Regions from separate parts of the Amycolatopsis sp. N2S4-7 genome, predicted to be linked through region 3. Evidence: riboswitches for the same ligand, from Rfam matches in the RefSeq annotation. Region 3 holds a riboswitch; each other region holds the start of a gene.
The links. A riboswitch is a leader RNA that binds a small molecule or an ion and turns the genes downstream of it on or off. The one in region 3 is predicted to bind S-adenosylmethionine.

Region 1 (4,818 bases), 1.7 Mb from region 3:
CCGTCGACCGGATCCCGCTCGTGGTGCTGAGCCACCTGCACGCCGACCACATCGGCGGGCTCGCGTCGGTCTTCGAGGGCCGGGCGGTCGGCGGGATCGCCGTCGGGCCCGGGCGGGCGCCGGAGTGGGCGTGGCGGCAGGTCGCGGCGGAGGCCGCCCGGCAGGCGGTGCCGCTGGTGGAACTGAACCCGGGGGAGCGCCTGGAGTGGCCCGGGCTCTCACTCGACGTGCTCGGCCCGCGGTACGTACCGGCCCGCTCGGCCGGGCAGCAGGACGGCACCACGATCAACAACAGTTCGGTGGTGCTGCGAGCGGAAACCCCGGCCGGCCGCGTGCTGCTGACCGGTGACGTCGAACTGGCGGCGCAGGCCGATCTGCTGGCCGACGTCGGCAACCTGGAAGCGGAGGTGCTGAAGGTCCCTCACCACGGCAGTCGCTACTCACTGCCGGCGTTCCTCGCGGCGGTGGCGCCGCGGGTGGCGTTGGTCAGCGTGGGCGCGGGCAACACCTACGGGCACCCGAACCGGTCCACAATGGACAGCCTGGCCGCGCTCGGGGCGCTCGTCACCCGCACCGACCAGGACGGCGACACCGCAGTGGTCGCCGGAACGGCGATCGTCCGCCGGGGTGAGCCGCGCGGCCCGCCGCGCCGGTGAGCCGGGGCGGGGCCGGGTGGCCCGCCCCGGCTCGGGCGGAGATCAGTAGCCGAGTGCCTCGTTCACGGCGGCGGCCGACGGCGGCAGGGTCGCCTTGGGGCCGACGTGGTTCTCGATCGCGTCGAGGGTCTTGAGGCCGTCGCCGGTGATCAGCAGCACGGTCTCGGCGTCCGGGTCCAGCTTGCCGGTCTCGACCAGCTTCTTCGCCGTGGCGACGGTGACCCCGCCGGCCGTCTCGGTGAAGATGCCCTCGGTGCGGGCCAGCAGCCGGATGCCTTCGACGACCTCTTCGTCGGTGACGTCCTCGATCGCGCCGCCGGTGCGGTTGACGATGTCGAGCACGTACGGGCCGTCGGCCGGGTTGCCGATCGCCAGCGAACGGGCGATCGTGTCCGGCTTCACCGGCTGGACCACGTCCTGGCCGGCGCGGAACGCGGCCGACACCGGCGAGCAGCCGGTCGCCTGCGCGCCGAACACCTTGTACGGGCTGGCCTCCACGAGACCGAGCTGGCCCAGCTCGCGGAAACCCTTGTCCACCTTGGTGAGCTGCGAACCGGAGGCGATCGGCACGACGATCTGCGGCGGGATGCGCCAGCCGAGCTGCTCGGCGACCTCGAAGGCGAGCGTCTTCGAGCCTTCCGAGTAGTACGGCCGGACGTTCACGTTCACGAACGCCCACTTCGGGTGCTCGCCGGCCAGCTCGGTGGCCAGGCGGTTGACGTCGTCGTAGTTGCCGTCGATGGCGATGAGGTCGCCGTCGTACACCGCGGTGGTGAGGATCTTGGCGCGCTCGAGGGTCTTCGGGATCAGCACGACCGACCGCCAGCCGGCGCGGGCCGCGGCGGCGGCCGTCGCGTTGGCCAGGTTGCCGGTCGACGGACAGGCGAGCACCTCGAACCCGAACTCGCGGGCCGCGGCCAGCGCGACGGCGACGACGCGGTCCTTGAAGGAGTGCGTCGGGTTGCCGGTGTCGTCCTTGACCCACACGCGCTTGAGGCCGAGCTCCTTGGCGAGGCGGTCGGCGCGGACCAGCCGGGTCGCGCCGGGCTCGGTGTTGGGGATCTCTTCGACGTTGGACGGGACCGGGAGGAGCTTCTTGTAGCGCCAGATGTTCTTCGGGCCGGCCTCGATGTCTTCGCGGCGGACGCGGCCGAAGTCGTAGGCGACCTCGAGCGGCGAGAAGTCCTCCGCGGAGACGAACTCGGGGGCGAGCGGCTGCCGGTGACCCTCTTCCTTCGACACCAGTTCGACGGCGGGACCGAGATCCGGGGTCTTCGTGGTGGAGGTCGTGCCGAGGGTTGCGGTCATCGCGAGGTTCCTTTCCTCATCTGCCCCGCCGGAGCGGGCCGGAATTGGCACCGTGGTCGTCAGCTACCCCGCGATCGCGGGATGACGGGCTGTACGCCGGTTGCCGGGGCTTCGTCGGGCCGTTCCCTCTGCCCCTCTGGATGAGCGGTATTCAGTTGTCGGTGCGCGCACGCCGGATGATCCGGGGCGGGCCGCCTCGGTTACACCGTACGACACGGCGCTCGAGCCTTGCCATGGTGTCCGCTCCACATCACCGGAGCGGGCGCACGACTGAGCAAGTGAGAGGATTCACCGGTGACCGCGCAAGCCACCGCCCCGGCCCCGCTGCACCTGGTGCTGGGCGAGGAAGAACTGCTGATCGAGCGGGCCGTCCGCGAGACGCTGGCCGCCGCCCGCGCGATGGACGCGACGGCCGAGCTGACCCGGGCGCGGGTGTCGGATCTCACAGCGCCCGAGCTGGCCGAACTGGTCAGCCCGTCGCTGTTCAGCGAGGGCCGCGTGATCGTCCTCGAAGCGGCGCAGGACATCTCGCAGGAACTGGCCGACGCCGTGGCGGCCTATCTGAAGGACCCCGCGGACGGGATCGTCCTCGTCGTGGTGCACACCGGCGGCGGCCGCAGCAAGGCGGGCAAGTCCCTCCCGGCGGCGCTGAAGAAGGCCGGCGCCGAGGTGACGGAGTGCCCGAAGCTGACCAAGCCCGCCGAGCGGGAGCAGTTCGTGCGGCACGAGGTGCGCCGGGTGGGCGGCAAGATCGACCCGGCCGGGGTCGCCGCGCTGATCGACGCCGTGGGCTCCGACCTGCGGGAACTCTCTTCGGCGGCGACGCAGCTGGTCGCGGACACGGGCGGCACCATCGACGCCGAAGCGGTCCACCGCTACCACCGCGGCCGCGCCGACGTGACGGGGTTCGCGGTCGCGGAGAAGGCGGTCAGCGGCGACCGCGCGGCGGCGCTGGAGTCGCTGCGCTGGGCGATGCAGCTGGGCGTCCCGCACGTTCTGGTGGCCGACGCCCTGGCCGACGCGGTCCGCACGATCGCCCGGGTCTCCGGAGCGGGCCGCGGCAACCCGAATCAGCTGGCCGGCGAGCTGGGCATGCCGCCGTGGAAGGTCCGCAAGGCCCAGGGCCAGTCGCGCGGCTGGAACCAGGACGGCCTGGCCACGGCGATGCGCGTGGTGGCGAGGTTGAACGCCGAGGTCAAGGGCGTGGCGGCCGACCCCAACTACGCCTTGGAGCGAGCGGTCCTCCAGGTGGCAGCCGCCAAGGGCGACCGCTGACCGACGGCTCGCGAAGCCTCGGCTGATGTCAGGCTGAGCGCCTGCTGCAGCTCACCGCGGGTCTCCGGGCCCAGCAAGCCGCGAGGCCTTCGCGTCGGGCCGGAGAACTTCCCTCAGCTCGCCGCTGCCGCCGGGCGCGGCGAGCGCGAGGCCATCGCTGGCGGCCCGCTGAGCCTCGGCGGGCCGCTCCCAGCCGGTCTGCGCCACCCCGCAAACATGAAGAAAGCCCCGGCCGAAGCCGGGGCTTTCTCAGAAATCAATCAGCTCAGAGCGCGTTGACGCGCTTCGCGAGCGCCGACTTCTTGTTGGCGGCCTGGTTGGCGTGGATGACGCCCTTCGAGACGGCCTTGTCCAGCTTCTGGGCGGCGTCGCGCTGCAGCTCGACGGCCTTGGCCTTGTCGCCGGCCTCGGCGGCTTCGCGGACCTTGCGGATCGCGGTCTTCACCGAGGACCGGATCGCCTGGTTGCGCTGACGCGCCTTCTCGTTCGTCGTGATGCGCTTGATCTGCGACTTGATGTTGGCCATAGGGCAACTCCTGTTTCACTCGGTGAGATCGCCGCCGCGCTGAAGTGGCCCCGCGGAAGCGGGTTTCCTCCATGACGGAATGCCGCACGGGCAGCGAGCGACCACTTTAACAGCCGGGCCGCGGGCGTCCGGAGCCGGGAGTACCGTGGACCGCGGTAGTGCCTAGGGTTCCGCCGCCGGTCCGCGCGGCCCGTACGACGACAACCAGGACCGGTGGGTCTGGTCCGAGCGGCACCATCGGCGGGTCCGGACGGCCTGCCGTTCATCTGACGGGGCAAAAGCCTGGAGGACCCGGTTTTCGCGCGTGCGAAAACCCGTAAGGGGTCCCATGAACGCCACCGCCCTCTCCCTCGTCCTCGTCGCCGCCGTCGTGCACGCCGCGTGGAACCTCGCCGCCAAGCGGATCTCCTCCGGGGGCACCCAGTTCGTCTGGCTCTACTACACCGTCGGGGCCGTCGTGCTGCTGCCGATCACGGTCGTGCTGCTCGTCGCGGGCGGAGACCGTCCACAGTGGAGCTGGCTGCTCGCCGCGGCCGGCACGTCGGTGCTGCACGTCGCCTACGGCATCGTGCTGCAGCGCGGGTACCGCGTCGGCGACCTCTCCGTCGTCTACCCCGTCGCGCGCGGCACCGGGCCGCTGCTGTCGGTGCTGGCCGCCGTCCTGGTGCTGGGGGAACGCCCCGGCCCGCTCGGCCTGCTCGGCGCGTTCCTGGTCATCGCCGGCGTGCTGGTGATCAGCACCGGCCGCCAGAGCGGCGACCCGCACGCGGTCAGGGCCGGCATCCTCTACGGCCTCCTGACCGGCGCCGTCATCGCCGGCTACACGCTCTGGGACGCGCACTCGGTGACCGGCCTCGGCGTGCCGCCGGTCGTCTACTTCGGCCTCGGCTCGGTCATCCAGAGCGTGCTGCTCGCGCCGACCGCCCTGACCGGCCGCGCCGAGGTGCGCCGGATCTGGCGGGAGCAGCGCCGCGAGGTGCTGCTCGTCGGGCTGCTGTCGCCGGTCGCCTACATCCTGGTGCTGTTCGCCCTGACGATGGCGCCGGTGAGCCT
Region 2 (4,818 bases), 2.0 Mb from region 3:
GGGGAGGCCGGCTTCGGCATCCGCTTCGACAACCCCGAGCTGACGCAGTCGCTCGGTCTCGCCGCGCTCGTCATGATCCTCGCCGAAGGCGGGCTGACGACGCGGTGGTCGGCGGTCAAACCCTCGCTGGGCATCGGCATCGCACTGTCCACAGTGGCCGTCGTGGTGAGCATCGCGGTCACCGGCGCCGCCCTGCACTGGCTGCTGGGCCTCGACTGGCGGCTTTCCCTGCTGTGGGGCGCGGTGCTCGCGTCGACCGACGCGGCGGCGGTGTTCTCCGTGCTGCGCACGGCGGGGATCGGCAAACGGCTCGTCGGCGCGCTGGAGCTGGAGTCCGGCATCAACGACGCGCCGGCCTACATCGCCGTCGTGGTGCTGGCCGCGGGCACCACTGTGGACTGGACGCTGCCGCTGCTGGTGGTCTACGAGCTCACCGCGGGCCTGGTGATCGGGCTCGCCTTCGGCTGGCTCGGCGGGTTCGCGCTGCGCCGGGCCGCGTTGCCGGCGACCGGGCTCTACCCGCTCGCCACGGTCGCGGTGTGCGTCGTGGCGTACTCGTCCGGGCAGCTGCTGCACGCGTCCGGGCTGCTCGCCACCTACGTCGCCGCGCTGGTGCTCGGCAACGCGCGGCTGCCGCACCGTTCGGACACGCTGTCGTTCGCCGAAGGGCTGGGCTGGCTGGCCCAGATCGGGCTGTTCGTGCTGCTCGGGCTGTTCGCCTCCCCGGGGCGTCTGCTCGACGCGGTGGTGCCGGGCCTGGTCGCGGGCGCCGTCGTGCTGCTGCTGGCGCGGCCGATCTCCGTCGTGGTGTCGATGCTGCCGTTCCGGCTGCCGTGGCGGGAACAGGCGTTCCTGTCGTGGGCGGGGCTGCGCGGCGCGGTGCCGATCGTGCTCGCGATGATCCCGCTTTCGGAAGGGCTGCCCGGCGCGCAACGGCTGGTCGACGCCGTGTTCGTGCTGGTCGTCGTGCTGACGCTGGTGCAGGGCGCGACGCTCGGGCCGCTCGGGCGCCGGCTCGGGCTGGCCAAGAAGTCCGAGGCGCACGAGATCGAGGTCGACTCGGCGCCGCTGGACGAAATGGGCGCCGAGCTGCTGCAGGTCCGGATCCAGCCCGGGTCGCGGCTGCACGGCGTCTACCTGTCCGAGCTGCGGCTGCCCGTCGGCGCGACGGTCAGCCTGGTCGTGCGCGACGGCGCGGGCTTCACCCCGCAGAAGACCAGCCGGCTGCAGGAGCACGACCAGCTGCTGGTCGTCACGACGACCGGGGTCCGCGACGACGTCGAACGCCGGCTCCGCGCCGTCGACCGGGCCGGGCGCCTGGCCCGCTGGAAGGGCGAGTCCGGCCGGTAACCCGTTCGTGGTCGTGGCCGCGCCGGCACCGATCGGACCACTGATGATGCCCCGCCCATCACGCGTGATGCCCGTCTGATCACGCGTGATGCCCCTTCCGCACGGGTTCCGCCGCTCGCCACGCGCAGTTCGCTCACAAAAATCTCACTTGATCTTCCCAGTGATCCAACGTTTGGCCTACTGTGCGCTCGATCCGGTTAGTTCGAATGGGTGAGCGTAGAGCCAAAGGAGTACACACGGTGACGAACCTTCCCGTGCGTGCGGCGGTCCTGACCGCCGCGATCACCGCGGCCCTCGGGCTGCTCGCCGCCCCGGCCGCGACCGCCGAGGTGGCGCCGTTCCCGGCACTGACCCTGCCGTTCGAGGCGGGCCAGCAGGTCTACTCGGCCGGCATCCACTCCGACGACGGCAGCACCCGCGTGAAGAACGCCATCGACTTCAGCCCGGCCGACCGCACCGTGCGCGCGGCGCTGGCCGGCACCGTCCACCTGCAGCACTGCTCCGGCGGCGACTGGGTGACCGTCGACCACGCCGGCGGCTGGCGGACCGGGTACTACCACCTGGAGGGCATCGCGGTCGCCGACGGCGAGCACGTCGAGGCCGGGACGGTGCTCGGGTCGACCGGCAACGCGCTGCCGTGCGGCGGCAGCAGCACCGGCGCCCACGTGCACTTCACCCTCTGGACCCTGCCGGACGCGACGGCGGCAACTGCGGGTAACTGGGACGGTCTCGCGTTCGGCGCCGTCTCGACGACGGTCGCGGCGGCCTACGGCGAGCCGGTCGACGGCAAGACCCTGGGCGGCTGGCGCTTCACCGCCGGAACCGAGCAGTACGCAGGCACCGCGACGCACCTCGCGGACAACGCCGTCACCCAGCTGCCGGGGAACTTCCGCGCCCGGCTCTGAACCCGGGCGCCTGTGAGCGGCGTCTCAGAATGTGAGCCGGGGGTTGGCCGCCGGGCGCGGTTTCGGTTACCTTTCCGACTAGGTCATGAGTGCCAGCGTCAAGCCCCGGCTTGCTGGCCGGCAACCCTCCTACCGCGGTGGGGTGCCCCGGGTGAAGACCGGGCCGGTCGCGTCGTGCGACGGGCAAGCGCGGGCCCCTCGCCGGGGTCCCCCGGACCGCCGAGGAGGCACCCCGATGACTCTCGCCATCGACCGCACCCAGCCCGTCGAAACCCTTGCGCCCCAAGCCGTTCCCGCCGTCGCCGGGGCGTCGCTGCGGGTTCCGCTCGTGACCGGCGGGGACATCGGCTACGCCAACCTCGACCACGCCGCGAGTGCCCCGTGCCTCGACGCGGTCCGCGGCGCCGTCGACGAGTTCCTGCCGTGGTACGCCAGCGTCCACCGCGGCGCGGGTTTCGCGTCGCAGGTCTCGACGAAGCTCTACGAACGCACCCGCGACGTCCTGCGCCGGTTCGTCGGCGCGCGGCGGACCGACACCGTCGTGTTCACCCGCAACACCACCGATTCCTTCAACCTGCTGGCCCGCAGCCTGCCGCGGCACACCACGGTGATCGTGTTCGACACCGAACACCACGCCGCGCTGCTTCCGTGGCAGGGCCCGAACGTCCGGCGGATCCCGACCCCGCGCACGCGCCTCGCCGCGGTGTCCGCTGTGGACGAAGCACTCGCGGATTCCCCGCAGGGACCGCGGTTGGTCGTCGTCACCGGAGCGTCCAATGTGACCGGTGAGCTGCTGCCGGTGGCGGAGATCGCGGCCGTGGCGCGCCGGCACGGCGCCCGCATCGCGCTCGACGCCGCCCAGCTGGCCCCCCACCGCCGCATCTCGATCAGGGAGCTGGACGTCGACTACGTCGCGGTGTCCGGTCACAAGCTGTACGCGCCCTTCGGTGCGGGCGCGCTGATCGGCCGCGCCGACTGGCTGCGCGCCGCCCGGCCGTACCTCGCCGGTGGCGGCGCGACCAAGCTCGTCACCGAGGACGCGGTCGTCTGGAACACCGGGCCGGAGCGGCACGAAGCCGGTTCGCCCAACACCGTCGGCGTGTACGCGCTCGGCGTCGCCTGCGAAACCCTCAGCGGGAACTGGGCCGCGATCGAAAACCACGAGCAGGCGCTGCTCGCCCGGCTGCGCAAGGGTCTCGAGGGCATCCCGGGCTGCGCCGAGCTGCGGCTGTTCGACGCGCCGGTCGACCGCGTCGGCACGGTCAGCTTCGTCGTCGACGGCTTCGACCCCGGCTGGCTCGCCGCGGTCCTGTCGGCCGAGTACGGCATCGGCGTGCGCGACGGCGCCTTCTGCGCCCACATCGCGGCCCGGCGGCTGATCGGCGTCACCGGCGGCGACGGGCAGCAGGCCGTCCGCGTCAGCCTCGGCCTGGGCAGCACCGAAGAGCACGTCGACCGCGTGGTGCTGGCCCTGCGCCAGATCGTCGCGCGCGGGGCCCGCTGGGAGTACGCGAAAGCGGACGGCCGCTGGGCGCCGGTGGGCGATCCGCGGGAGCTCCCCCGTTCTGCCGGGGGCGCTAGCCTGAGCGGATGGGGAGAGGGCCGCGTTTCTGGTTTCCGCTGGCACTGCTGGGGTTCGCGCAGATCGGCATGGCGGCGGTGCTGCTGCTTTCGCGCCGGAGCCCGGCCGCGAGCGAGTCGGTGAACATCCTGACCGGGCCCGTGCACCAGTCCCTCGGCTCCGGCAGCGTCGGTGGCACGGGCTACCCGCAGTGGCTCACGCAGGACACCTACTACGCGCCGGGCGCGGGGCTGCCCGCCGGGCCGGTCTGGCTCGTCACGCTCGGCGTGGTGGTCGGGGGTACGGCGGTCTGGTACGCGCTCGCCCTGCGGCCCGTCCGCACGGGGCGGTTCGTCCTCGGCACGGTCGCCGCGCTGCTCGCCGTGCCGCTGCTCGACCTGGTCGGGTCCTGGCAGTTCCGGCTCGGGGACGGGCTGCGCGGCCCGCTGCTGGCCACGCTCGGCCTGCTGGTCCTCGCCGCGTACGAACGCAGTGTGCTCGTGCTGCTCACCGCGGCCGGGTTCGCCGTGCTCGCGGTCGTGCTCTCGGCGGACCTCGTGGGCGCGCTGCTGTCGGCGATCGTCCTGCTCGCCGCCGCCTTCGTGGCCCTCGTGCGCCGGGCACCCGATACCCTGCGGTGATGGGGAATTCACGGCGGTACTGGTTCCCGCTGGCGGCGCTGGGGTTCGCCCAGCTGGCGATGGTGGCCCTCGCGAAGGCCCCCGACGACGCCACCACCGGCTTCTTCTCGAGCCTGCGTGCCCAGCCGATGACTCCGGAGAACCGGGGGCTCTTCGGTACCGGCGGGGTGGGCGGCACCGGCTACCCGGACGGCGAGCGGGTCTTGGCCACCGCCGTCGCGGCCGGCAGCACGCCTTCGGCCGGCCTGGGCTGGCTCGCCGCGCTCGCCTGCGTCGTGCTCGCCGTGGCGAGCTGGTACTGGCTCGACCTGCGCCGGGCGGGCACGCCGCCGCGGACCGGGCGGTTCGCGCTCGGCACGCT
Region 3 (4,818 bases):
CCTGGTTCGCCGTCCCGGCCACGACCGGGCACCGGGAGACCAAAGTGGACTGGACCAGCGCGCTGCTCAGCTGCGGCGGGGTCGTCGTGCTGGTGCACGCCCTGTCCGAAGCGGCGGTCGAGGGCTGGAATTCGTTGCCGGTACTGGCTTTTCTCGCGCTTTCGGTGGTTCTGCTCGGCGCGTTCGTGCTCCGGCAGGCGCGGCACCCGCACCCGTTGCTGCCGCTGCCGGTCGTGACCGACCGCGCCCGCGCCGTCGCGTACCTGACGGTCGGTACCGCGTCGTTCGGCGCGTTCGGGATGTTCCTGTTCCTGACCTACCAGCTGCAGGTGGTGATGGGCTACGGCGCGCTCGCCGCGGCGCTGGCGTTCCTGCCGACGCTGGGCGCGAACCTCTTCGCCTCGACGCAGCTGTCCGGACGGCTGCTGGCCCGGTTCGGCCCGCGCCCGCTGCTCGCGGGCGGGTTGGCCGTGCTCGCCGGCGGGTTGCTGCTCGCCACCCGGCTGACGCCGGACGCGTCGTACGTCCCGGTCGTCCTGCCGATGCAGCTGCTGCTCGGCCTCGGCGCCGGCCTGTGCATGCCGGTGGTGCTGAACGTCGCGACCCGGGACGTCGGCGCGCGGGACGCGGGCGCGGCGTCGGCGTTCGTGACGACGTCGCAGCAGGTGGGGGCGTCATTGGGGACGGCGACGCTGAACACGATCGCCACCGCCGCGGCGGCCGGGCTGACCACCTCGACGGCGATCGTCCACGGCTACACGACGGCCGCGGCCTGGGCGGCCGGGATCGTCGGCGCCGCCGCGCTCACGGCGTTGCTGGTCCTGCCCCGCGGTACCCGCTGAAAGCCGTGAAGGCCACCTCGGGGGATTCCCGAGGTGGCCTTCACGGACTTGCTGCTCAGGCGGCGGCGATGCCCTGCGGGCCGCGCGCGGTGTGCGTCACGTGGCCGCCGCGCTCGGCGACCCACGCCAGCGCCGCGTCGGCGCGCTCGCCGCGGACGCCAAGGCGGAACCGGCCGACCGGGGTGTCGCCGATCCGGGTCAGGCCGCCGCCGATGGTGGCGAACTCGACGTCGAAGCGGCCCGCGGCCTCGGGCAGCAGCGCGCCGACCGACGCGAAGCCGACCAGCACGACGTCGACCGAGCGGTCGTAGCGCGCCGCCTGCGAGCGGGACGTCTCGATGGCCGGCAGCAGCGCCCGGGCGGTGCGGCTGGCCGGGTCGGAGATCAGGTCGAGGACCGTGCCGCGCTCGACGACCGTGCCGTCCTCGAGCACCGCGACGTCGTCGCAGACCCGGCGGACCACGCCCGCGTCCGGCGTCGTGAGCACGACGGTGACGCCCAGCTCGGAGCGGGCCCGGTCGAGGACGGTGAGCACCGCGCCGGCCTCCTCCGGGTCGATGCCGGCGGTCGGGTCGTCGGCGAGCAGCACCGCGGGGGCCGCGGCCAGCGCCTTCGCGACCGCGACGCGGCGGAGCTGACCGGCGGACAGCTCGCCGGGGCGCTGCGCGGCGCGCGGCGTCAGGCCGACGAGGTCGAGCAGCGAGCCGACCCGGCTGCGGCGCTGCGGGCCGTCGACGCCGAGCTGCTCGAGCGGGGAAGCGATGTTGCCGGCGATGGTGCGCTCGGCGATCAGCTCCGGCTTCGTCGAGACGACACCCAGCTGGCGGCGGATCTCGCGCAGGCGGCGGCCGTCGAGGGTGCCGGTGTTGAGGCCGTCGAGCCGGACGACCCCGCGGTCGGGCCGCTCCTGCAGCGCGATGCACCGGGCGAGGACGGACTTGCCGGAACCGGCGGGGCCGACCACGCCGAACAGCGAGCCGGCCTGGACGTCGACACTCACGTCGCGCAGCGCGACGACCGGATTTCCGTTGAGGGCAAAGGACTTGGACAGGTTTTCGACGGTGATCACGAAGGCTCCAGAAAACGGGGTGCGCGCGGATGGCGGCACCCGGCCGCAAGCGAATTCCGTCCTTTATGGACGGTGCATGAAGAAGAGGTGGACCGGCTGGCTAGCTCAGTTGGAGCGCCGACATGCGGTCACGGAGCGGCGGCCTTCGTCGACGACGCGACGCCTGGTCAGGAGCAGGGGGCGAGCTACCCTCTTCATCGGAAACGGCCTCCATCGGTCCTGGCGGTAGCACCTGCCCTGTGGAGGGTGGTTGCTGCGACTTCGGCGAGCCAGGTCTCTCAGTCGCTCGGGATGGACGTACTGAGTAAAACCGATCCCGAGGAGCGAAAGCAAGCGTGTTGGCCCAGATCACACGTCTGGAGGTGTCCGAATCGCGGGATCACCCGCGGGGAGGGCGTATTTTCACCGCCTCCACTGTGGAACTAGCGCGTGGCGGCGAGTCTCGCGAAGGCGTGCACGTCGAGCTGCTCGCCGCGGGTCCTGGGGTCGATCCCGGCGGCCGTGAGCAGCTCCCCGGCGCGTTCGGCCGAGCCCGCCCAGCCGGCGAGCGCGGCGCGGAGCGTCTTCCTGCGTTGTGAGAAAGCGGCGTCCACGAGGCCGAACAGCCTGTCCCGGTCTTCGGACGCGGGTACGTCGGCACGTTCGAAGGCGACGAGCGCGGAATCGACGTTCGGCACCGGCCAGAACACCGAGCGTGGCACCGTGGCGACCTTGCGTGCACTGCCGTACCAGGCCAGCTTGACGCTCGGCACGCCGTAGATCCGGCTGCCCGGGCCGGCGGCCATCCGGTCGGCGACCTCGGTCTGCACCATGACCAGGCCGCGCCGCAGCGACGGCAGCTCGGCCAGCAGGTGCAGCACCACCGGCACGGCGACGTTGTACGGGAGGTTGGCGACGAGGGCGGTCGGCTCGGCGGGCAGGTCCTTCGCGGTGACGCGCAGCGCGTCGGCCCCGACGACGGTCAGCCGCCCGGCGGCCTCGGCCCCCCGCTCGGCGACGGTCTTCGGCAGCCGTTCGGCGAGCACGGGGTCGATCTCGACGGCGACGACCCGAGCTTCGGTGGCGAGCAGCCCCAGCGTCAGCGACCCGAGCCCGGGCCCGACCTCGAGGACGACGTCGTCCCGGCCGACCTGGGCCAGTTCGACGATCCGGCGGACGGTGTTGGGATCGTGCACGAAGTTCTGGCCGAGCTTCTTGGTCGGCCGCACGTCGAGCTCGGCCGCCAGCCCGCGGATCTCGGCAGGTCCCAACAGTTCAACCACCGCACGAGCTTACCCAGGGGCATCACCCGTGCTTGGGCAGGCATCACGCGTGATCGAAGGGGCATCACGCGTGATTGGAGGGGCATCGGCGTGATGGCCCTCCAATCACCGGTGATGCCCTTCGGCACCCGCGTGCTGCCTTTTCGCGCACGCGAAAACGGCCCCCGCGGGAGGCGGGGGCCGTTTCGAAAAGCGGGTCAGGCCTTCTTGCCGCAGACCGGCCAGGCGCTGTAGCCGCCGCGGGCGTCGCGGACCTTCTCGGCGATCGCGATCTGCTGCTCACGCGAAGCCTGGTTCGGGAGGTTCGCGTACTGGTCGCCGCCGTAGGCGTCCCAGGTGCGCTTGTCGAACTGGAGGCCGCCGTAGTAGCCGTTGCCGGTGTTGATGGCCCAGTTGCCGCCCGACTCGCACTGCGCGATGCGGTCCCACGCGGAGCCGTCGCCGATGTCCGGGGTCGGGGCCTTCTTGCTGCCGACGTGGACGATCTTCGGCTTCGGCTGGGTGATGACCTCTTCGGAGACGCTCTCCCGGGAGACCTCTTTGCCGTTCTTCTGCGTGACCTTGTAGGTCACCATCTTCTCGCCGGGCGTGCCGGGGTCCTCGACCTCGGTCTTGCCCTTCTCGAGGTCCGGGTCGTCGACGCGCTGCTCGGGCGGGTCGATGGTCTCCTTCTGGACGACCGTCGAGACGCCGGTGCGGCTGATGTGCACCTCGGCGCCGTCGGTCAGCTTGACGTCCAGACCACCCTCGGCGGCGTCCTCCGGGCCCAGGGTGAGCTTGTACTCGCCCAGGAACTCCTTCGTGGTGACCGCGGTGGTGGTGACCTTCTTCGGCTCGTTCGCGCCGTCGTAGAGCGTGATGTGCTTGAGGGTCTTGATCTCGACGGTGGCGCCCTGCAGGGGCAGCTCGCCGTCCTTCGGCATCGACATCCACGTGCCGGACTGCTCGGCCTGGGCCATGCCGAGCTGGCTGAGGGCGTCGCCGAGGTGGGTCGCGCGGACCCAGGAGGTGTGCTCGGCACCGTCGACGATCAGCTTCAGCTGACGGCCGCGCTCGAGCTTGATGACCCCGCCGTCGCCGACCTCGGCCTGCGGGGAGGGCGAGAGCGAGTCGTGCGCACCGACGGACAGGCCCGCGTCCTCGAGCACCTCGCCGACGGTGTCGCCGAAGGAGTGCACGGTCTGCTGCTGGCCGTCGACGTCGACGGTGATGCTCTTGTTCATCGCCAGCGCGGCCGCGCCGCCGCCGGCGACGCTGATCATGACGCTGAGGACGGCGCCCTTGAGGAACCGGCGCTTCCAGACCTTGGTGGTCTGGCGGAGACCCTCGTCCAGAGCCGCACGACGCGCTTCGGGGGAAGCGGTGCGGTCCTCCTCGAGGCCGTCCGGGATGACGATCGGCGGCAGGTACGTCGTCTCGGCGTTGATGAGGCGGATCAGTTCGTCGACGTCGACGTCGATCTCGGCCATCATCGCGTCGGCGTCGGGGCCGAGCGCGGCGAGGATGTCCTGCTGCGTGATGTTCGGGTCGTCGGAGAAGTCGAGCTGGCCGTATGCGGTGTTCTCGAACTCGCGGTCGAGCACGGCCGCGGAGCGCGCTCCAGCCTGTCTGCTACCTGTCACCGGGTCGTTCCCTTTCCCAAGAC

Region 1: linked by a shared signal. The riboswitch ahead of thrC (threonine synthase) and the one ahead of ACH54P_RS35470 (methionine ABC transporter ATP-binding protein) in region 3 are both predicted to bind S-adenosylmethionine.
Region 2: linked by a shared signal. The riboswitch ahead of ACH54P_RS44680 (aminotransferase class V-fold PLP-dependent enzyme) and the one ahead of ACH54P_RS35470 (methionine ABC transporter ATP-binding protein) in region 3 are both predicted to bind S-adenosylmethionine.

Annotation. Positions count from the first base shown of each region.
Region 1 is NZ_CP172299.1:9,153,562-9,158,379, forward strand. Features, by position in the region: gene ACH54P_RS43015 (ComEC/Rec2 family competence protein) at 1-656, shown strand, start outside; gene thrC (threonine synthase) at 699-1,964, opposite strand; SAM riboswitch class I at 1,978-2,111, opposite strand; gene holA (DNA polymerase III subunit delta) at 2,259-3,239, shown strand; gene rpsT (30S ribosomal protein S20) at 3,505-3,765, opposite strand; gene ACH54P_RS43035 (DMT family transporter) at 4,094-4,818, shown strand, end outside.
Region 2 is NZ_CP172299.1:9,470,567-9,475,384, forward strand. Features, by position in the region: gene ACH54P_RS44670 (potassium/proton antiporter) at 1-1,350, shown strand, start outside; gene ACH54P_RS44675 (M23 family metallopeptidase) at 1,590-2,255, shown strand; SAM riboswitch class IV at 2,337-2,451, shown strand; gene ACH54P_RS44680 (aminotransferase class V-fold PLP-dependent enzyme) at 2,491-3,960, shown strand; gene ACH54P_RS44685 (hypothetical protein) at 3,906-4,457, shown strand; gene ACH54P_RS44690 (hypothetical protein) at 4,457-4,818, shown strand, end outside.
Region 3 is NZ_CP172299.1:7,455,230-7,460,047, reverse strand. Features, by position in the region: gene ACH54P_RS35475 (DHA2 family efflux MFS transporter permease subunit) at 1-842, shown strand, start outside; gene ACH54P_RS35470 (methionine ABC transporter ATP-binding protein) at 898-1,911, opposite strand; SAM riboswitch class I at 2,119-2,209, opposite strand; gene rsmA (16S rRNA (adenine(1518)-N(6)/adenine(1519)-N(6))-dimethyltransferase RsmA) at 2,334-3,173, opposite strand; gene ACH54P_RS35460 (resuscitation-promoting factor) at 3,371-4,795, opposite strand.